3 regions of the Streptomyces sp. NPDC093586 genome follow, and region 1 is predicted to be linked to each of the others. Evidence: riboswitches for the same ligand, from Rfam matches in the RefSeq annotation. Region 1 holds a riboswitch; each other region holds the start of a gene.
The links. Region 1 has a riboswitch for thiamine pyrophosphate ahead of thiC (phosphomethylpyrimidine synthase ThiC). Riboswitches for the same ligand answer to the same signal wherever they lie in the genome.
Positions count from the first base shown of each region.

Region 2: another riboswitch for thiamine pyrophosphate. It lies ahead of ACIRFH_RS19910 (thiamine ABC transporter substrate binding subunit); the one in region 1 lies ahead of thiC (phosphomethylpyrimidine synthase ThiC).
Region 3: another riboswitch for thiamine pyrophosphate. It lies ahead of thiO (glycine oxidase ThiO); the one in region 1 lies ahead of thiC (phosphomethylpyrimidine synthase ThiC).

Region 1 is NZ_JBIWJA010000004.1:195,617-202,825, reverse strand. Features, by position in the region: gene ACIRFH_RS06730 (hypothetical protein) at 1-111, shown strand, start outside; gene ACIRFH_RS06725 (VWA domain-containing protein) at 133-1,566, opposite strand; gene thiC (phosphomethylpyrimidine synthase ThiC) at 1,706-3,517, opposite strand; TPP riboswitch at 3,510-3,699, opposite strand; gene ACIRFH_RS06715 (YibE/F family protein) at 3,771-5,297, shown strand; gene ACIRFH_RS06710 (SsgA family sporulation/cell division regulator) at 5,408-5,845, opposite strand; gene ACIRFH_RS06705 (IclR family transcriptional regulator) at 5,945-6,670, opposite strand; gene ACIRFH_RS06700 (DUF5326 family protein) at 6,998-7,209, opposite strand, start outside.
Region 2 is NZ_JBIWJA010000018.1:56,894-64,102, reverse strand. Features, by position in the region: gene frr (ribosome recycling factor) at 1-11, shown strand, start outside; gene ACIRFH_RS19920 (phosphatidate cytidylyltransferase) at 11-1,180, shown strand; gene rlmN (23S rRNA (adenine(2503)-C(2))-methyltransferase RlmN) at 1,352-2,464, shown strand; TPP riboswitch at 2,501-2,606, shown strand; gene ACIRFH_RS19910 (thiamine ABC transporter substrate binding subunit) at 2,687-3,769, shown strand; gene ACIRFH_RS19905 (ABC transporter permease) at 3,847-5,448, shown strand; gene ACIRFH_RS19900 (ABC transporter ATP-binding protein) at 5,451-6,470, shown strand; gene ACIRFH_RS19895 (maleylpyruvate isomerase family mycothiol-dependent enzyme) at 6,495-7,209, shown strand, end outside.
Region 3 is NZ_JBIWJA010000011.1:146,222-153,430, reverse strand. Features, by position in the region: gene pknB (Stk1 family PASTA domain-containing Ser/Thr kinase) at 1-418, opposite strand, end outside; gene ACIRFH_RS14795 (thiazole synthase) at 591-1,388, opposite strand; gene thiS (sulfur carrier protein ThiS) at 1,392-1,592, opposite strand; gene thiO (glycine oxidase ThiO) at 1,589-2,797, opposite strand; TPP riboswitch at 2,795-2,906, opposite strand; gene ACIRFH_RS14780 (hypothetical protein) at 2,958-3,308, shown strand; gene ACIRFH_RS14775 (NAD(P)/FAD-dependent oxidoreductase) at 3,341-4,603, shown strand; gene ACIRFH_RS14770 (Rv2175c family DNA-binding protein) at 4,670-5,035, shown strand; gene thiE (thiamine phosphate synthase) at 5,155-5,811, shown strand; gene metF (methylenetetrahydrofolate reductase [NAD(P)H]) at 5,935-6,858, shown strand; gene ACIRFH_RS14755 (hypothetical protein) at 6,915-7,209, shown strand, end outside.

The sequences.
Region 1 (7,209 bases):
CGTCCGGGGTTCACGAGCCCCGACGACGGCCGGGAGGGCCCGCGCCCGAGCTACTCGAGCCCGGACTACAGCAGTCCGGACTTCGGCGGCCCGGAACACCGACCGGAGTAACCGTCGGCCGGGGCGGGCACCTCAGAGAATGCCCGCCCGGCCGGCGGCGGTGACCCAGGACGGGAACTCGGACAGCAGGCGGTCGTACAGCTCCTGGTCGGGAACGGTGCCGATGTCGTCGACGGCGAAGAAGCCGACGTTGTCCACGCGGCGGCCGGGCAGGGTGTCGAACCGCTCGAGCACTCCGTAATCGGACCGGCCGAGACCCACGAACTGCCAGAAGACCGGCTCCTCCACCGCCTCCCGCAGTTCCCGCTCGATCTCGTTGTTGCGGTAGACGCCACCGTCCGAGAAGAACAGCACCAGGGTCGGTGCCTGCGCCGGGTTGTCCCGGACGAAGGCCCGGACCTCGGCGATCACCTTCTGCTCCTCGTTCTGGATGCCGACCGCCCGCATGCCGACCTGTTCGTCGTGCAGTCCCTTCTTCCTTCCCCGGCGGAAGAGCCCCACCTCCCCCACCCGCACGTGCAGCCGCAGCCACTCGGGGAGTTCGCCCAGCCGCAGGTCGGGCAGCCGGGCCGGGTTCGAGGCGAAGGTCCAGGCCTGCATCGCGCCGTCGTCGTCGAGCTGTGCGGCGACGGCGGCCATGCGCTCCACCACGTCGGCCACCACGCCCTTGGAGTAGAGGAAGGACATGGACCCGGAGGCGTCGAGGACCAGGACGACGCGCGCGGTGACACCGGTGGCGCCGTGCTTGCTCAGGCTGACCGCGACCTGTTCCTTGCGCAGGGACAACCGCTTGCGCATGTCGAGGGGGAGGCGCTCCTCGCCCTTGGTGAACCGGGTGCCGGGTGCCGTCGGCGGCGGGGCCGTCGGTGCGGGTGGCGCGGAGGGGCTTGTCGGCGCCGGAGCGACGGGCCGGGCGGGCGGCGCGGGAGGCACCGGGGTGGAGGGGGCCACGGCGGCCGGAGCGTCGTCGACCGTGATGCCGAAGTCGGTTGCCAGGCCGACGAGTCCGGTGGCGTAGCCCTGCCCTACCGCCCGGAACTTCCACTTCCCCTGACGCAGGTACAGTTCGCCGCCGACCAGCGCGGTCTCGGTGCCGGCCACCATGTCGAAGCGGGCCAGCTCGGCCCGGGTGACCGCGTCCAGCAGCCGCAGCGTCAGGCCCGGCACCCGGCCGAACGTCCCGCCGTCGGACGAGGCGCACAGGACGATGCGCTCGACGCCGGCTTCCAGCGCGAGCAGGTCCACCTCGACGGTGTCGGTCGTGACACCGGAAGCGGTCCCGGAACCGTTCTCCTTCCCCAGGTGCCGCACCGCGCCGGACGCGTGCCGGGGCTGGTTGTAGAAGACGAAGTCGCCGTCGTCCCGTACGCGTCCGGCCGAGGTGAGCAGCAGCGCCGAGGCATCGACCTCGGGCACACCCGGCCCGGCGGACCAACTGAGCGCAACACGCACCGCGGGTGAGTCGACGGCGAGATTGGCACCCTTGCTCAGGGATGTGGCTGCCATGGGCCCAGTCTGCCGAGGCGGGGCCCTCCGGGGGAGAGGGGCCCCGTCTCCGTCAGGCCGTGGCGAGGCAGCCCCGGCACCCCGCGACGCCGGACGATCCCCTCGGGGGAATCGCCCGGCGTGAGGCCGAGGGCGGGATTCAGTCGGCCAGCGGGAGGTACACCCGGTTCCCGCCGGCGGCGAACTCCTTCGACTTCTGCAGCATGCCCTCGGCGATCTCCTCGGGTGACGCTCCCTCGGCGGCCGTACCGCCGAACCGCTCGTTGATGCTCTGGCTGATCTTCATCGAGCAGAACTTCGGCCCGCACATCGAGCAGAAGTGGGCCGTCTTGGCGGGCTCGGCCGGCAGCGTCTCGTCGTGGAACTCCCGCGCCGTGTCCGGGTCGAGTGCCAGGTTGAACTGGTCCTCCCACCGGAACTCGAAACGTGCGTCCGACAGCGCGTCGTCCCACTCCTGCGCACCCGGGTGACCCTTGGCGAGGTCGGCGGCATGGGCGGCGATCTTGTAGGTGATGACGCCGGTCTTGACGTCGTCGCGGTTGGGCAGGCCCAGGTGCTCCTTGGGCGTGACGTAGCAGAGCATGGCCGTGCCCCACCAGGCAATCATCGCGGCACCGATGCCGGAGGTGATGTGGTCGTACGCCGGTGCGACGTCCGTCGTCAGCGGGCCGAGCGTATAGAACGGGGCTTCATCGCAGATCTCCTGCTGAAGGTCGATGTTCTCCTTGATCTTGTGCATCGGGACATGTCCCGGGCCTTCGATCATGGTCTGTACGTGGAAACGCTTCGCGATCCGGTTGAGTTCCCCGAGCGTGCGCAGTTCGGCGAACTGGGCCTCGTCGTTGGCGTCCGCGATCGAGCCGGGCCTGAGGCCGTCGCCGAGGGAGTACGTGACGTCGTAGGCGGCGAGGATCTCGCAGAGCTCCTCGAAGTTCTCGTACAGGAACGACTCCTTGTGGTGCGCCAGGCACCAGGCCGCCATGATCGAGCCGCCGCGCGAGACGATGCCGGTCTTGCGGTTCGCGGTGAGCGGTACGTAGGCCAGCCGCACGCCCGCGTGGACCGTCATGTAGTCGACGCCCTGCTCGGCCTGCTCGATCACCGTGTCCTTGTAGATCTCCCAGGTCAGTTCCTCGGCCCTGCCGTCGACCTTCTCCAGGGCCTGGTAGAGCGGCACGGTGCCGATGGGAACGGGGGAGTTGCGCAGCACCCACTCGCGGGTGGTGTGGATGTTGCGGCCCGTGGACAGGTCCATGACCGTGTCGGCGCCCCAGCGGGTCGCCCAGGTCATCTTCTCGACCTCCTCCTCGATGGAGGACGTCACCGCCGAGTTGCCGATGTTGGCGTTCACCTTCACCAGGAACCGCTTGCCGATGATCATCGGCTCGATCTCCGGGTGATTGACGTTGGCCGGCAGTACGGCACGGCCGGCGGCGATCTCCTCGCGGACCACCTCCGGCGAGACGTTCTCCCGGATGGCCACGTACTCCATCTCGGGCGTGATCTCGCCCCGGCGCGCATACGCGAGCTGCGTCACCGCCGCCCCGTCCCGTCCCCGGCGCGGCTGGCGCGGACGCCCGGGGAAGACGGCGTCCAGATTGCGCAGGCCTCCGCGCGGTGAGGTGTGCTTGATCCCGTCGTCCTCGGGGCGGACGGGGCGGCCCGCGTACTCCTCCGTGTCGCCGCGGCCGATGATCCAGTTCTCCCGCAGCGGCGGCAGCCCCCTGCGGACGTCGGTGGCGACGAGCGGATCGGTGTACGGGCCCGATGTGTCGTAGAGCGTGACCGACTGTCCGTTGGTGAGGTGCACCTGTCGAACCGGCACCCGCAGGTCGGGGCGCGAGCCCTCGACGTACGCCTTGTGCCAGCCGATGGACTTCCCGGCCTCCGCGGCCTCCGCCTCAGCGGAGGTGTGGGTGGAGGCAGGCGTGCGTGCGTCCTTGATGGTCATGAGACCTACTCCCTACGCCGGCATTACCCGGTAACAGGTTCAGCGGTCGACGCAGCGGCTTCCGTCGGACGACGTCTCGTGGGCAACATCACTCGGCTTCGGTCATGTTTCCCGTGAAACATCGCTGGGACGGAGGTCAGCGCCCTCTCAGCCCGGTGCTCCGAGCTCCCGCGTGTACAAAGGTGCCCCCACGCTAGCGTCAATTCGGGCGCGGTGAACAGAGGGCCCCTTTCGTTCTTGCGATGATCGGTCGGTGACCACGACCCAGCACCCTCCCTATCCGCCGCACGAACCTCGCCGCGGCCCGGGCGCCCCAGCCGACGACGGGCCTGCGGAAGGCCACGTCCTCGACGGCTCGTACGGTGCGGGCAGCAGAGATGAAGCGGGTCACGGGTACGGCGCCGACGGTGAGCACACCGGCAGCGGCGGGCGCGGTGGCAGTGGTGGAGACGGTCACTCGCACGGTCACGGGCACGGTCACGGTCACGGGCCGGCGGCGCCTGTCTCGCGGCATCTGCGCAAGGTCATCGCAGCGGTCCTCATCCCGTTCGCCGCAGCGGTGGTGGTCGGGCTCGCCGTGCTCTGGCCGGGTGGTGCGCCGCCGCACGAGCGCACCGGTGTCGGCTTCGACCGGCAGACGCAGCAGGCCACGGTCACCGAGGTGGAGAGGCTGAGCTGCAAGTCCGTCAACGCCTCGGGCGTCCCCCCGACCGGCGACACCTCCACCGCGGAGGGCTCCTCCGCGGTGCAGCAGGCGAACGGCGACTGCAAGCGGGCGACGATCCGCGTCGACACCGGCAAGGACAAGGGCCGTACCTTCAACGAGATCGTGCAGCCGGACCAGACACGTCAGTTGCACGAGGGCCAGAAGGTGGTGGTCGCCTACGAACCCTCCGCGCCGAAGGACCTGCAGTACTCGGTGACCGACATCGACCGCGGTTTCCCGATGGCCCTGCTCGCCGGCATCTTCGCGCTGGCCGTCGTGGTCGTCGGCCGGCTGCGTGGTCTCATGGCCCTGGTCTCGCTGGCCATCAGCTTCCTGCTGCTGAACTTCTTCATCCTGCCCGCCATCCTTCAGGGCTCGAACCCCCTGCTCGTGGCGGTGATCGGTTCCAGCGCCATCATGCTGATCGCGCTGTACCTGTGCCACGGACTGTCGGCGCGGACCTCTGTGGCGGTGCTCGGAACCCTGGTCTCGCTGCTGCTGATCGGTGTCCTGGGATCGCTGTTCATCGGCTGGGCCGCCCTCACCGGCAACACCGACGACAACACCGGCCTGATCCACGGGCTGTATCCGTCGATCGACATGAGCGGCCTGCTGCTCGCCGGCGTCATCATCGGTTCGCTCGGTGTCCTCGACGACGTGACGGTCACCCAGACCTCCGCGGTATGGGAGTTGCACGAGGCCAATCCGACGATGGGCTGGCGCGGCCTGTACCGAGCCGGCATCCGCATCGGCCGCGACCACATCGCCTCCGTCGTCAACACGCTCGTCCTCGCGTACGCGGGCGCCGCGCTGCCGCTGCTGCTGCTGTTCTCGATCGCACAGAGCAGCGTGGGAACGGTCGCCAACAGCGAGTTGGTCGCGGAGGAGATCGTGCGCACGCTGGTGGGCTCGATCGGCCTGGTGGCGTCCGTCCCGGTCACCACCGCCCTCGCGGCCCTGGTCGTCTCGGCCGACCGTCCGACGGGGCGGACGACCACGCAGAGTGCCGGGGCGGCGTCGGGTACCGGACCGGCTCCGGTACGCGGGGGACGGGGCCGTCGCCGCAAGCGCTGAATCGCCCGGGCGGGAACGCTCCTGGCGCCGTGCGCCTCTGAAGAAGCGTTCCTGCAAAGTGGGCGCCCTGGCGACGGTGTCATGTCACCGCCCACGACCGTCGTCTCGGTTCAGCCCGCGCTCTGCTCCTCCGCCAGGATGCGGTCCAGCGCCTCGTCGAGGTGCGCGTCGAAGTCCGCGAGGGCGCCTTCCTGCCCCAGCGGCACCAGCTTGTCGGTCCGGTCGAGGAACGCCACGAGCGGCGCCGCCGAGGATCGGAACAGCGCCTGGTCGCTGCCGACCTGAAGGCGGATCAGCACCTCGGCCAGTGGCCCGGGATCGACGGGCGCGATGCGCACGTCGCCGTCGCCGCACGGCGTGCCCACCCCGTCGACCAGCAACTCCCGGCCGAAGGCCCAGGTCACCGGGGCATCGCCAGGCAGATGGAAGGTCAGCCGCACCGCATAGGGATCACACGTCTGGTAACGCAGCTCCACCGGAATGCGGAAAGAGAGCTCCTCGGACACGAGAAAGCTCATCATGACCTCTGCCTGTACGGACTCACCCATCGCCTACCCCGTCATTCGCCGTCGACTGGCCGGGAATCAAACCTCTTACACTGATGGCATCTTGCTGAACGTACACACCAGATCACAAGGAGTGAGTTTTCAGATACTGATAGAGATCGTGAGTGACCCCAGAAGCCGTCCCATTTCGTGCTGCAGTCGCTGCGCGGCGGGCAGCAGCCGGTCGGCCTGATGGGCGGGCAGGGAGAGGGCCATCGTCGCGGCCGCGGTGCCGGCGGTGATCGGGATCGCCGCGCAGACCGTTCCCAGGGCGTACTCCTGGCGCTCGGTCACCGGCGCCATCCGATGCATACGCTCCAGTCGCTTCATCAGACTGTTCTCGTCGCGCACCGTGTACCGCGTCACGGGACTCACCGGGTAGCGGTCGAGGTGATCGCGGCGGGCACCCTCGTCCAACTGCGACAGCAGGCACTGCCCGATGGCGTGCGCGTGCCCGGTCTCACGGAAGTCCGCCCACTCCTCCACCGCGGGGTTGCCCGGGGTGTCGGAGACACACATGACCTCGATCTCGCCGTCGCGGTACACGGCGTAGTAGACGGGGGCCCCGATCGCGTCGCGCCAGCGCGCCAGCGCGTCGACGACCGTGCTGCGACGTTTCTGCTCGGCCCCGCTGCTGCTCAGCCGCTCGGCCGCCTCCCCGAGGAAGAACAGGCCCTTGTCACGACGCAGGTATCCCTCGTGCACGAGAGTGCGCAGCAGGTGGTACGCCGTGGGCAGCGCCAGCCTCGCCTCCCGGGCCAACTGTTTGGCGGGAGCTCCGTACGGATGCTCCGCGACGCACTCCAGAAGGCGCATCGCGCGCTGCACCGAGCCGATGAGGGTCACCGCGGGCGGGTCCGCGGCCGGCGGCGCGGCAGGGATGGGGGGCCGCCGGGGGGTCGCCTGCGGCTGCACGGGCAGTGCGTGCGGCGGTACGAAGGCGGTGTCAGCCGTGGCCAAGGGTCACTCCCGGGAATGCGAGGGGCAGCCCGTGCGGGGAAACACGGGTGGGGTGTACGCCGCTCGCGGGGTCGCCCCCGCGTGGAGTTCCGGACTCTAACCGTCGGTCACCGCATGCCGACGGTCCGTTCGGGAAACTTCCCTCGCGCGAGGGAACCGGTGATTCCTGTTACCGCCACCGGTATCCCAGTGCTCTCACCAGTCGCTGCGTGACGAGGAGCTCGACATGAACTTGCGGATGACGTAGATCAACCCGCCGACGAGGGCCACGAAGACCAGCAGCTTGAACAGCAATCCGATCACGAAGCCGACCACACTGGCGATCAGCCCGCCGAACACGACCAGGGCGATGACCGGCACCGCGACCCACTTCACCCACCACGGCAGTCCCGTGAAGATCTCTCGCA
Region 2 (7,209 bases), on a different contig from region 1:
TCGAGGTCTGATGAACGACTCTTCCTGGGGAGCGCCGCCACAAGCCGGGCACTGGGGGCCGTCCGACCGGGGACCTGTCCAGGGGGCGGCCCCGGCGGGTCCCGCGTACGATGCGCACAACGCGCAGCAGACTCGCCCCATGCCCATCGTGCCCGACGTACCCGAACACGGCGGAGACCAGGATGACGACCAGGGGGCCGCTCGGCTGAGCGGCCCCCTGGTCCGAGACGAGCCGCTGCGCGACGACACGTACCGCGGCGAGACCCCGTCGGCGCAGCCGTATGCGGCTGTGCCGCAGAATCCGGAGCCCATGCCCGACGCCCAGCAGCCGGCGCAGCCGCAGCCGCAGCCCCAGCCGCAGAAGAAGAGCGCGGGGCGCGACCTGGGTGCCGCGATAGGGGTCGGCGTCGGGCTCGGCGCGGTGATCGTCGCGTCGCTGTTCTTCGTCAAGGCCGTCTTCGTCGGGGTCATCGCCATAGCCGTCGTGGTGGGCCTGTGGGAGCTGACCACGCGGCTCCAGGAGCGCAAGGGCATCAAGGCGCCCCTCGTGCCGCTCGCGGTCGGCGGCGCGGCGATGGTCGTCGCCGGGTACGTGCGCGGCGCCGAGGGCGCGTGGGTCGCCATGGCGCTCACGGCGCTGGCGGTCCTCGTCTGGCGGATGACCGAACCGCCGGAGGACTACCTCAAGGACGTCACGGCGGGCCTGTTCGCCGCCTTCTACGTGCCGTTCCTGGCCACGTTCGTCGCCATGATGCTGGCGGCCGACGACGGCCCTTGGCGCGTCCTGACCTTCCTGCTGCTGACGGTCGTCAGCGACACCGGCGCGTACGCGGTCGGCTGGCGTTTCGGCCGGACCAAGCTCGCCCCGCGCATCAGCCCCGGCAAGACCCGCGAGGGTCTGCTCGGAGCGGTCGCCTTCGCGATGGCGGTGGGCGCGCTGTGCATGCAGTTCCTGATCGACGGCGGTTCCTGGTGGCAGGGCCTGCTGCTCGGCCTCGCGGTCGCGGCCAGCGCCACGCTGGGCGACCTCGGCGAGTCCATGATCAAGCGGGACCTGGGCATCAAGGACATGGGCACGCTGCTGCCGGGCCACGGCGGCATCATGGACCGCCTGGACTCGCTCCTGCCGACGGCGCCGGTGGTGTGGCTGTTGTTGGTGATCTTCGTCGGGGCGGGTTGACGGCGGTCGGGTAGTCTGGAAGGGCTCGCGGCGTATGGCCGCGGGCCCTTTCATCGTCTCCGCCGACGCGGGGATGTTCCAGTGAGGTCTCCTGGCTTCGGCATGGTCCTGCCGTTGTCCCCGCCGACGCGGGGTTGCCACAGGCCCGTCGTCATGAGGAGTTGTCCGACAGTGGCCCGTCCCGTCCCCGGTGAGCTGACCTTCGTCGCCCCGCGCGGAGCCAAGAAGCCGCCGCGGCATCTCGCCGACCTGTCGCCCGCCGAGCGCAAGGAGGCCGTCGCCGCGATCGGTGAGAAGCCGTTCCGCGCGAAGCAGCTCTCGCAGCACTACTTCGCGCGCTACGCCCACGACCCCGAGCAGTGGACCGACATCCCCGCCGGTTCGCGCCAGGGACTCCGGGACGCGCTGCTGCCCGACCTGATGTCGGTCGTCCGGCACCTGTCGACCGACCAGGGCACCACCCGCAAGACGCTGTGGAAGCTGTTCGACGGGACGCTCGTCGAGTCCGTGCTCATGCGCTACCCGGACCGGGTGACCATGTGCATCAGCTCCCAGGCGGGCTGCGGCATGAACTGCCCCTTCTGCGCCACCGGGCAGGCCGGACTGGACCGGAACCTGTCCACCGCCGAGATCGTGCACCAGATCGTCGACGGCATGCGGGCGCTCAGGGACGGCGAGGTCCCCGGTGGCCCCGCGCGGCTGAGCAACATCGTGTTCATGGGCATGGGCGAGCCCCTCGCCAACTACAACCGGGTCGTCGGAGCCATCCGCCGCCTCACCGACCCCGAGCCCGACGGGCTGGGGCTGTCCCAGCGCGGCATCACCGTCTCCACGGTCGGTCTGGTCCCGGCGATCCACCGGTTCGCCGACGAGGGCTTCAAGTGCCGCCTCGCCATCTCCCTGCACGCCCCCGACGACGAACTGCGCGACACCCTCGTCCCCGTGAACACGCGGTGGAAGGTGCGCGAGGTCCTCGACGCCGGCTTCGGGTACGCGGCGAAGTCCGGGCGCCGGCTGTCCATCGAGTACGCGCTGATCCGCGACATCAACGACCAGGCGTGGCGCGGCGACCGGCTCGGACGGCTGCTCAAGGGCAAGCCGGTGCACGTCAACCTCATCCCGCTCAACCCGACGCCGGGCTCGAAGTGGACCGCATCGCGGCCCGAGGACGAGAAGGCGTTCGTGGAGGCCATCGCGGCGCACGGTGTGCCGGTGACCATCCGGGACACCCGTGGGCAGGAGATCGACGGGGCGTGTGGTCAGCTCGCCGCGAGCGAGCGGTAATCTGACCGGCGTACATCTTCGTATTCCGACATCTTCATATTCCGACAGGGGAGCGCCACAGCGCTGAGAGTGCGGCACCGGCCGCAGACCCTCCGAACCTGGCCCAGGTCATTCTGGGTAGGGAGATCGGTCATCACTCGAGCTGTTGCGCCCTGCCCGGGATCCCTCGCCAGGGATCCCGGGCAGGGCCGCGTCTTCTCCTGGTGACCCAGGAGGAATTCCGTGAGCATCACCAAGAAGGCCAGTGTCCTGGTCGTCGGGCTCGGTCTGGTCGGCGGCCTGGCCGCCTGCGGATCGTCGTCCGACGGCCAGAACGAGGGGTCCGACAAGACCGTGACCCTCGTCAGCCACGACTCGTGGGCCGCGTCCAAGAACGTCATCGCGGACTTCGAGAAGAGCTCCGGCTACAAGGTCAGGGTCCTGAAGGACGGCGACGCCGGGCAGGCCGTCAACAAGGCCGTCCTCACCAAGGACAACCCGCAGGGCGACGTCTTCTTCGGCGTCGACAACACGCTGCTGTCGCGGGCGCTCGACAACGGGCTGTTCCAGTCGTACGAGCCCAAGGGCTCCGACATGATCCTCCCCGAGTACCGGGTCGACCAGGACAAGCACCGGGTCACGCCCGTCGACACCGGTGACATCTGCGTCAACTACGACAAGGCGTACTTCAGCGAGCACAAGCTGACCCCGCCCGACTCCTTCGACGACCTCGCCGAGCCCGCGTACAAGAACCTCCTCGTCACCGAGGACGCCGGCAGCTCCTCGCCCGGTCTCGGCTTCCTGCTGGGCACCGCCGCCGAGTACGGCGACGACGGCTGGCAGGACTACTGGAAGAAGCTGAAGGCGAACGGCGTCAAGGTCGTCGACAGCTGGGAGCAGGCGTACAACGAGGAGTTCTCCGGTTCGTCCGGCGGCAAGAAGGCGAAGGGCGACCGCCCGCTCGTCGTCTCCTACGCCTCCTCGCCGCCCGCCGAGGTGATCTACGCCGACCCGAAGCCGGCCACCGCTCCCACGGGCGTCGCCACCGGCACCTGCTTCCGCCAGGTCGAGTACGCGGGCCTGCTGAGCAACGCGCGGAACCCCGAGGGCGGCAAGGCGCTGCTGGACTTCCTGGTCAGCAAGAAGTTCCAGGACGACATGCCGCTGAACATGTTCGTCTACCCGGTGCGGGAGGCGGCCCAGGTCCCGCCGGAGTTCGTGAAGTACGGCCCGCAGGCCAAGAACCCGCAGACCCTGGACCCGAAGAAGATCGCCGACAACCGTGACCAGTGGGTCAAGTCGTGGACCTCGCTCCTCCTGAAGTGACCGAAGTGACCGAAGTGACCAAGGCCGCCCGGTCCGCCGGCACCCGGTGGCGCGGGAGCGCGGCGCGGCTGGCCCTGATGGCCGGCCCCGTCGCGTTCTTCGCGGTCTTCTTCGCCTACCCCGTCGCCGCGATCGTCGCGCGCGGACTCCAGGTCGACGGCGTCTGGCGGTTCGGGCGGATCGGGGACGTCCTGGCCCAGCCCGACGTCCGGCACGTGCTGTGGTTCACCACATGGCAGGCCCTCGCGTCCACCGCGCTCACCCTGCTGATCGCCCTGCCCGGCGCCTATGTCTTCGCCCGCCTCGACTTCCCCGGCAAGCAACTGCTGCGGGCCGTGGTGACCGTGCCGTTCGTGCTGCCGACGGTCGTGGTGGGCACGGCGTTCCTGGCGCTCGTCGGGCGGGGCGGGCTGCTCGACGAGCTGTGGGGCGTACGGCTGGACACCACGGTGTGGGCCATCCTGCTCGCGCACGTCTTCTTCAACTACGCCGTCGTCGTGCGCACCGTCGGCGGGCTGTGGGCGCAGCTCGACCCGCGCCAGGAGGAGGCGGCGCGGATGCTCGGCGCCTCCCCGTTGCGGGCCTGGCGGCGGGTCACCCTGCCGGCGCTCGCGCCCGCCGTGGCCGCCGCCGCGCTGATGGTGTTCCTGTTCACCTTCACCTCCTTCGGCGTCGTCCAGATCCTCGGCGGGCCCGCCTTCTCCACCCTGGAGGTGGAGATCTACCGGCAGACCTCGCACGTGTTCGACCTGTCCACGGCCGCCGTGCTGACCCTGATCCAGTTCGCGGCGGTCTGCGCCATCCTCGCCGTGCACGCCTGGACGGTACGGCGGCGCGAGAGCGCCCTGCGGCTGGTGGACGCGGCCCGCACCGCGCGCCGGCCGCGCGGGGCCGGGCAGTGGGCGCTGCTGGCGGGTGTGCTCGTCACCGTCGCCGTCCTCGTCGTGCTGCCGCTCGCCGTGCTGGTCCAGCGGTCGTTCGGCGCCGGCGGCCTCACGTACTACCGGGCGCTGACCCACGAGGACGGCGGCACCTTCCTCGTCCCGCCGATCGAGGCGGTCGGCAACTCCCTGCAGTACGCCGTCGCCTCCACCGCCGTCGCCGTGCTCATCGGCGGTCTGGCGGCGGCCGCGCTGACCCGGCGCGACACGGGCCGCCTGGTGCGTGGCTTCGACGCCCTGCTGATGCTGCCGCTCGGCGTGTCCGCCGTGACGGTCGGCTTCGGGTTCCTGATCGCACTGGACGAGCCGCCGCTGGACCTCAGATCCTCCTGGATCCTGGTGCCGCTCGCCCAGGCGCTGGTCGGCGTCCCCTTCGTCGTACGGACCATGCTGCCGGTGCTGCGGGCGGTGGACGTACGGCTGCGGGAGGCGGCGGCGGTGCTCGGGGCGTCGCCGTGGCGGGTGTGGCGGGAGGTCGACCTGCCGATGGTGCGGCGGGCGCTGCTGATCGCCGCCGGGTTCGCCTTCGCGGTGTCGCTGGGGGAGTTCGGGGCGACCGTGTTCATCGCCCGGCCCGACAACCCGACGCTGCCGGTCGCCGTGGCGCGGCTGCTGGGGCGCCCCGGGGACCTGAACTACGGGCAGGCGATGGCCCTGTCGACGATTCTGATGGTGGTGTGCGCCGTGGCGCTCGTGGTGCTGGAGCGGCTGCGGACCGACCGGAGCGGGGAGTTCTAGGGATGCTGCTGAGTCTGCGGGACGCGACCGTCCGCTTCGGCGGGCGGGCCGTGCTCGACGCCGTCGACCTGGACGTCGCCGAGCACGAGGTCGTGTGCGTGCTGGGGCCCAGCGGCAGCGGCAAGTCGACGCTGCTGCGCGCGGTCGCCGGCCTGCAGCGGCTGGACGCCGGACGGGTGGAGCTGGACGGACGCGACCAGTCCGGGGTGCCCGCGCACAAGCGCGAGGTCGGGCTGATGTTCCAGGACCACCAGCTGTTCCCGCAGCGGGACGTGGCCGGGAACATCGCCTTCGGGCCGCGGATGCGCGGGGCGTCGCGGTCCCGGCAGCAGCAGGACGTACGGGAGTTGCTGGAGCTGGTCGGGCTGCCGGGGGCCGCCCGTCGGTCCGTCGCCGCGCTCTCCGGCGGCGAGCAGCAGCGGGTGGCGCTGGCCCGCGCCCTCGCCCCCCGGCCCCGGCTGCTGATGCTGGACGAGCCGCTCGGCCAGCTCGACCGGTCGCTGCGGGAGCGGCTGGTGGTGGAACTGCGTGAGCTGTTCGGCCTGTTGGGCACCACCGTGCTCGCCGTGACGCACGACCAGGCGGAGGCCTTCGCGCTCGCCGACCGGGTGGTGGTGATGCGGGACGGGCGGATCGCCCAGGAGGGGACGCCGCTCCAGGTGTGGCAGCGGCCCGCGGACGCCTTCGTGGCCCGTTTCCTCGGCTTCGACAACGTGGTGGAGGCGACCGTCACCGGGCAGGCCGCCGCCACCCCCTGGGGCAAGGTGCCGGTCCCCGAGGACGCCCCCCAGGGCACGCGGACCGTGCTCGTGCGGCCCGCCGGGGTCAGGATCGTGCCCGCCGACGCCGGCCTGCGCTGCACGGTCGCCGCCCGCACCTTCCGCGGCACCCACGTCGCCGTCCACCTCCAGCCGGAGAACGCGCCGCGCCTGGAGGCGGCGTGCGCGCTGCGGAACGCTCCGGAGGTCGGGGACATGGTCGGGGTGGAGTTCGACGGGGCGGAAATCGTGGTGCTCGGGTGACCGGCCGCTCCTAGGATGCGGCGCATGACGTCTTTGACGCACGACCGTTACTGCGACGAAATCGCCCGCCAGGTAGGGCAGTTGAGAGACCTGGTGGTATCCGGCGCCGATCTCTCCGCCACCGTCCCGACCTGCCCGGACTGGTCCCTGGAGGAGCTGGTCCGGCACACGGGCGGCGCCCTGCGCTGGGTGGAGCTGCTGGTGCGCACCCGGGCCCGGGAGAACGTCCCCGGCGAACAGGTGCCGGACGCCGCGGGTCCCGGCGCCCGGGGCGACGCCGCCGCACTGGGCGCCTGGCTGGCGGAGTCGGGCGAGGCGGTCGTCGGCGCGCTGCGCGAGGCCGGGCAGGACGCGAAGGTGTGGTCCTGGAGCGAGCGGCACGACGCGGGCTTCTGGGCCCGCCGGATGACGCACGAGGTCACCGTCCACCGCGCGGACGCCGTGCTGACCGCTGGGCAGCCCTACCGGGTCGCGCCGGAGGTGGCCGCCGACGCGATCGACGAGTGGCTGGAGATCGTGGAGTTCATGCAGCGCACCGGCGCGGTTCCCGGGGCGAGCGAGCTGCGCGGGACCGGTCGCAGCCTGCATCTGCACGCCACCGACACCGACCCCGGGCTGCGCGCGGAGTGGCTGATCGAGCTGGGCGAGGACGGCGTCACCTGGCGCCGCGGCCACGAGAAGGCGGACGTCGCCCTGCGGGGACCGCTCACGGACGTCCTGCTCGCCTTCTACCGCAGGC
Region 3 (7,209 bases), on a different contig from region 1:
GGTGCACGAACCCGGCCCGGTGCGCGGCGCCCAGCGCGGCCAGCACCGGCTCCAGGATGTCCAGCGCGGCCCGCGGCTGGAGCGCCCCGCGCTCGCGCAGCACGTCGCGCAGGGTGCAGCCGGCGATGTACTCCATGGCCAGGTAGACGTACGCCCCCTCGGCCCCCTGGTCGAAGACCTGGACGACGTTGGGGTGGTCGAGCCGGGCCACCGACTTGGCCTCGCGGATGAACCGCTCGACGAAGGAGGCGTCGGTGGCGAGCGTCGGGTGCATCACCTTCAGCGCGAGCACGCGGTCCAGGCGGGTGTCCACGGCCCGGTAGACCGTGGCCATCCCGCCGACCGCGATCCGCGCCTCGACGCGGTACCGGCCGTCGAGCACCTGCCCGACCAGAGGGTCCTGAAGGGTCGTGTCCACGCAGGCGAGTGTACGAGCCACCGCGGACCCCACGCCGCCACGCCCGGAAAGACGGGGCGCCACTGCAACGGTCCTGTGACGCTTCCCACGCCGTCCGCGGGCGGGGCCCGCCTCTCGACCGGCCGGAAACGGGTGGTGCCTGGGCGGAAGGGCTCGGCACCGCAGCGCGCGGTCACTGGAAAGCGGGCCGCTCCGGATCGAGCACCGCCAGGCCCTCCGCAGGAGAGGACGCCTCGGCGAAGTGCCGCCGCGGCATCCGCCCCGCCCGCCGCGCCAGCCGCCCCGCCTCCACCGCCGAGCGCATGGCGGCGGCCATCAGCACCGGTTCCTGCGCCCGCGTCACCGCCGAGGCCAGCATCACACCCGCACACCCCAGCTCCATCGCCAGCGCCGCGTCCGACGCCGTACCGGCCCCCGCGTCCAGGATCACCGGCACGCGCGCGTGCTCCACGATCAACTGGAAGTTGTGCGGGTTGCGGATGCCGAGCCCGGATCCGATCGGCGACCCGAGCGGCATGATCGCCGCACACCCGACGTCCTCCAGCTTCCGGGCGAGGACCGGGTCGTCGTTCGTGTACGGCAGCACCGTGAAGCCGTCGTCCACCAGCGTCTCCGCCGCGTCCAGCAGCTCGACCGGGTCCGGCAGCAGGGTGCGCTCGTCGGCGATGACCTCCAGCTTGACCAGGTCCGTGCCGAGGGCCTCGCGCGCGAGGCGGGCGGTGAGGACGGCCTCCCCGGCGGTGAAACAGCCGGCCGTGTTCGGCAGCACCCGGATGCCGAGCTTCTCCAGGACCGACAGCACGGACCCGTGCACGGACGGGTTCACCCGGCGCATCGCGACGGTCGTCAGCTCCGTCCCGGACGCCACCAGAGCGTGCTCCAGCACCTCCAGGCTGGGCGCACCGCCGGTGCCCATGATCAGGCGGGACGAGTAGGCCGTACCGCCGAGGACGAAGGGATCGTCGGCCATGGGTCAGCCTCCTTGGACGGCGGTGAGCACTTCGACGCGGTCGCCGTCGGACAGGGCGGTGGCGGACCACCGCGCGCGCGGGACGACGGTCTCGTTCAGGGCGGCGGCCACTCCGGACGGCGCCGCGGTGAGCGTGCCCACCAGGGTGTCCAGGGCGGTGCCGGGAGCCACCTCGCGCGGCTCCCCGTTGACGGAGATCTTCATACGGTCCGCTCCGTGAGTGCGGCGGCGCCGAAGCGCCGGGGAGTGAAGGGACGGGCCTCCTCCGGGAGCTCCCCGGTGACCAGGACGTGCGCCATGACGTCGCCGGTGACCGGGGTCAGCAGGACGCCGTTGCGGTGGTGCCCGGTGGCCAGCAGCAGCCCCTCGAGACCGGCCGGGCCGAGCAGCGGGGCGTTGTCCGGGGAGCCGGGGCGCAGACCCGCGCGGGTCTCCGCCAGCGGCAGCTCGGTGATGCCGGGGACCAGCTCGTGGGCGTCGCGCAGCAGCTCGTAGACGCCGCCCGCGGTCACCGTCGTGTCCCATCCCAGCTCCTCGCTGGTGGCGCCGACGACCAGCTCGCCGCTCTCCCGGGGCACCAGGTAGAGCGGGTTGCCGCGCACCACGGCCCGCACCGTCCGGCTCAGCAGCGGCCCGTGCGTCCGCGGCATGGTCAGGCGCAGCACCTGCCCCTTCACCGGCCGCACCGGCGGCAGCACGGCGTCCGGCACGCCCGCGAGGCGCCCGCTCAGGCTGCCCCCGGCCAGTACCACCTGCCCGGCCTCCAGCGCCGTGCCGTCGGCCGTGACGACGCCGGTCGCCCGGTCCCCGGCGACGGTGAGCCGGTCGGCCCACACCCGGTGGAGGACCACACCCGCACGCTCGCAGGCGGCCACCAGCGCGCCGGCCAGACGCCGGGGGTCGATCTGGTGGTCGCCGTCCACCCGCAGCCCTCCGCGCACGCCCGGCGCGAGCATCGGCTCCAGGCGCCGGCACTCGCGCCCCGACAGCCACTCGGAGTCCAGACCCGAGCGCTCCTGCAGCGCGTGCAGTTCCCGCAGGTGGGCGCGGTCGTCGGCGTCCAGCGCGACGGCCAGGGTGCCACAGCGGCGGTACCCGAGGTCGTGGCCCGTGAGGTCGGTCAGCTCGGCGGCGAACTCCGGATAGCGGCGGGCCGAGGCGAGGTTCAGCGCGAGCAGCGTCTGCTCGCCGTGGTGCAGCTCCGTGACGGCGGCCAGCATCCCGGCCGCCACCTGGGCGGCGCCGCCGCCCGGCTCCGGGTCCACGAGGGCCGTGGCGAGCCCGCGCTGCGCGGACCGCCAGGCCGTGACCAGGCCGATGATCCCGCCGCCCACGACGAGGACGTCCGGCGTCCGCGGTGACGTGCGGGGTGACGACGGTGCGGACGGTGTGATCGGTGGGGACGACATGGGCGTCCAGCCCCTCCCTTCGCCGGCATGACCCGGATCAGGTTCGTACGGTCGGAGGCCGCCAGCCTCCCTCTCAGCCCGGTGCGTCCGGGCTCCCGCGAGTGCTTTACGTTGGCCACCCTAGCCCGCAGCCGGTCCACCTCGTAAGGGAGCCTCCGCCATGGCCCGTTCGCTCGACGGTCTCGTCCTCGCCCCGGTCGCCGACCAGGCCCCCGGCCAGGTGGGCACCCGCACCCGGTTCGCCTACCACGAGGCGGACGGCGAGGTCTGGGCCGAGTACGCGGGCGGCGACGTCGTACGGGGCCGGCTGGTGGGCACCCGCGAGGGCGACCGGCTCGACTTCCGGTACGTGCAGCTCAGGACCGACGGCAGCACGTCGTCGGGCCACTGCGTGTCGACGGTCGTCGACCTGCCCGACGGGCGGGTGCGCCTGGAGGAGACCTGGGAGTGGGAGTCGCGCCGGGGCAGCGGGACGAGCGTTGTGGAGCAGATCACCGCGTCCGAGGACTGACCGGCGACCCGCCGGGTGCCTAAGGTGATCAGGTGAGCGAGCAGACGCAGGAGCGGGGAGCGGACGCGGGGCGTCGTGTGGTCGTCGTCGGTGCGGGCATGGCGGGCGTGCAGACCGCGGTCGCCCTGCGCGAACAGGGCTTCACCGGCACCGTGACCCTGATCGGAGCCGAACCCCACCAGCCGTACGACCGTCCCCCGCTGTCCAAGGCCGTCCTGCTCGGCACGGCCGAGGGCTCCGCCTTCGACGTCGACTTCGAGGCGCTCGGCATCGAGCTGCGGCTCGGCTGCGAGGCGCTGGGCCTGCGTCCCGACGCGCACCTCCTGGACACCTCCGCCGGGCCCGTGCCGTACGACGCCCTCGTCGTCGCGACCGGCGCCGAACCGGTCCGGCTGCCCGGCGGCGAGGGCGTCCCCGGCGTGCATCTGCTGCGCACCCTGGACGACGCCGAGCGGCTGCGCCCGGTGCTCGCCCGGCAGCACGACATCGTGGTCGTCGGCGCGGGCTGGATCGGCGCCGAGTTCGCCACCGCCGCGCGCGAGGCGGGCTGCGCGGTGACCGTCGTGGAGGCCGCCGACCGGCCCCTCGCCGACGCGCTGCCCGCCGAGGTCGCCGCCCCCATGACCGCCTGGTACGCCGACGCGGGCGCCGTACTGCGCACCCACGCGCGCGTGGAGCGCGTCGAGCCCGGTGAGCCCGGCGAGTCCGGTCACGTCGTCGTCCTCGACGACGGTTCGCGGCTGCCCGCCGGCGCCGTCGTCGTCGGCATCGGCGCCCGGCCCGCCACCGCCTGGCTCGCCGGCTCCGGCGTCGAGCTCGGCCCGCACGGCGAGATCCTGGCCGACGACCACCTGCGCACCTCCGTGCCGGACGTCCACGCGGTCGGCGACTGCGCCTCCTTCCCCTCCGGCCGCTACGGCGAGCGGCTGCTCGTCCACCACTGGGACAACGCCCTCCAGGGCCCGCGCACGGTCGCCGCCGACATCCTCGGCGCCGCCGCCGGCGAGGCCCCGGCGGCCTACGACCCGGTGCCGTACTTCTGGTCCGAGCAGTTCGGCCGGTTCGTCCAGTACGCGGGTCACCACACGTCCGCCGACACCACCCTGTGGCGCGGCGATCCCGCCGGCCCCGCCTGGACGGTCTGCTGGCTGCGCGAGGAGCGGCTGATCGCCCTGCTGGCGGTGGGCCGCCCCCGGGACCTGGCCCAGGGCAGGCGCCTGATCGAGGCGGGCGCCAGGATGGATCCGCGTCTGCTCGCCGACCCCGCGAGGCCGCTGAAGGCGGCGACGGCGTAGTTTGCCGTCGGCGGGTTGGGGCGGCCCCGGCTTCCGACTGTCAGTGCCAGATGGCAGGCTGGAGACGTGACCGAGATTGACGCAAAGATCGATGCTCTCGTACCCGCCTGGCTCACCGTTCCCGACATCGCCGAGATGCTCGGCGTCGAGGTGACCCGCGTGCGGCAGCTGATCAAGGAAGGCCAGCTCATCGCCGTACGCCGCGGGGAGAACCGCGCGCTGCACATCCCGGCGGCCTTCATCGACGGGGACAAGGTCGTCAAGGGCCTGGCCGGGACCCTGACCCTGCTGCGGGACGACGGCTTCACGGTCGAGGAGATGCTGGAATGGCTCTTCACGCCCGACCCGAGCCTGCCCGGCACCCCCGCGCAGGCGCTGAGCGAGAATCGTGGCACGGAGGTGAAGCGCCGCGCCCAGGCGCTCGCCGTCTGACCTGACGCACCGCCCGGCGTACGGGCCGCGGCACCCGAGGCCCGTACGCCACGGCCGCCACCGGCGGCGGCCCCGTGCGACGCCGCCGCCCGTACGCCACCGACCTGGGGGACACACGTATGCCCGAGACCGCCGCCACCGCTCGCGCCCGGCTCGCCGAGGCCCGGCTCTACCTGTGCACGGACGCCCGCCGGAGCCAGGGCGACCTGCCCGAATTCCTGGACGCGGTGCTGGCCGGCGGCGTCGACATCGTGCAGCTGCGCGACAAGGGCATGGAGGCCGCCGAGGAGCTGGAACACCTGCGGGTCTTCGCCGACGCCTGCGCCCGCCACGGCAAGCTTCTCGCGGTGAACGACCGGGCGGACGTCGCCCACGCCGCCGGGGCCGACGTGCTGCACCTCGGCCAGGGCGACCTCCCGGTGCCCGCCGCCCGGGCCATCCTCGGCGACGACGTCCTCGTGGGCCGCTCCACGCACGCCGAGTCCGAGGCCGCCGCGGCCGCCGCCCAGGAGGGCGTGGACTACTTCTGCACCGGCCCGTGCTGGCCGACCCCCACCAAGCCCGGCCGTCACGCGCCCGGCCTCGGCCTGGTCCGGTACACCGCGTCCCTGGGCACCGACCGTCCCTGGTTCGCCATCGGCGGCATCGACCTCGGCAACCTCGACGAGGTGCTGGACGCGGGCGCCCGCCGGGTCGTCGTCGTCCGCGCCATCACCGCGGCGGACGACCCCGGCGCGGCGGCGGCCGAGTTCGCGAAGCGCCTGCGGCAGGCGTAGGACGCGAGCGCGTCCGGCGCGGTTGCCGGCGGCATGTGTCCAAGGGATGGACAACAAGTCGACAATACGGACAAATTCCCGCATCCGGTTGGGAGGCCGCCGCTCCCTGGCTAACCTGCCCGTATGGCCCTCGGAACCGCATCCACCAGGACTGATCGCGCACGCACCGTGCGGGACATCCTCGCCGCCGGCAAGACGACGTACTCGTTCGAGTTCTCCGCGCCGAAGACGCCCAAGGGCGAGAGGAACCTGTGGAGCGCGCTCAGGAGGGTGGAGGCGGTCGCCCCCGACTTCGTCTCCGTGACCTACGGCGCGGGCGGCTCCACCCGCGCGGGCACGGTCAGGGAGACCGAGCAGATCGTCGCCGACACGACCCTGACCCCGGTCGCCCACCTCACCGCGGTCGACCATTCCGTCGCGGAACTGCGCAACATCATCGGCCAGTACGCCGACGCGGGGATCCGCAACATGCTGGCCGTGCGCGGCGACCCGCCCGGCGACCCGACGGCCGAGTGGGTCCCGCACCCCGAGGGCCTCACCTACGCCGCCGAACTGGTCAGGCTCATCAAGGAGTCCGGCGACTTCTGCGTCGGCGTGGCGGCCTTCCCGGAGATGCACCCGCGCTCCGCGGACTGGGACACCGACGTGAGGCACTTCGTCGACAAGTGCCGGGCCGGTGCCGACTACGCGATCACGCAGATGTTCTTCCAGCCCGAGTCGTACCTGCGCCTGCGCGACCGGGTCGCCGCGGCCGGCTGCGAGACCCCGGTCATCCCCGAGGTCATGCCGGTGACCAGCGTGCGGATGCTGGAGAGACTGCCGAAACTCAGCAACGCCTCGTTCCCGGCCGGGCTGAAAGAGCGGATCCTCTCGGCACAGGACGATCCGGCGGCTGTACGCTCCATCGGTATCGAGTTCGCCACGGAGTTCTGCGCGCGACTGCTGGCCGAAGGTGTGCCCGGACTGCACTTCATCACGCTCAACAACTCCACGGCGACGCTGGAAATCTACGAGAACCTGGGCCTGCACCACCCCCCGCGGGCCTAGACCGGCCGCATGCGTGTACGACACACTGCGTAACGGCCACTGGGAGAGGGGCGTACATGGGCTGGACGGTCCTCTACATCGCGTTCGGCATCGTCGCGTTGTGGCTGCTGGGCGAGGTGCTGCTGCAGTACAAGGCGCGGCTGCGCTGGCGGCTGCTCGCCTTCGGCGGGTTCACCTGCGTGGTGGCCGGCGTGCTGATGTCGAACGTGCTCGTCATCGGGGTGGGCGCCGCCGCCTTCGCGGTCGGCCAGACCTACGTCACCCTGTCGTTCCGCCGCGGCTTCGAGGCCGGGTGGGCGGTCAACGCCCCGGAGGGCCTGGTCGGCGGCAAGCGCCGCCGACCCGAACGGG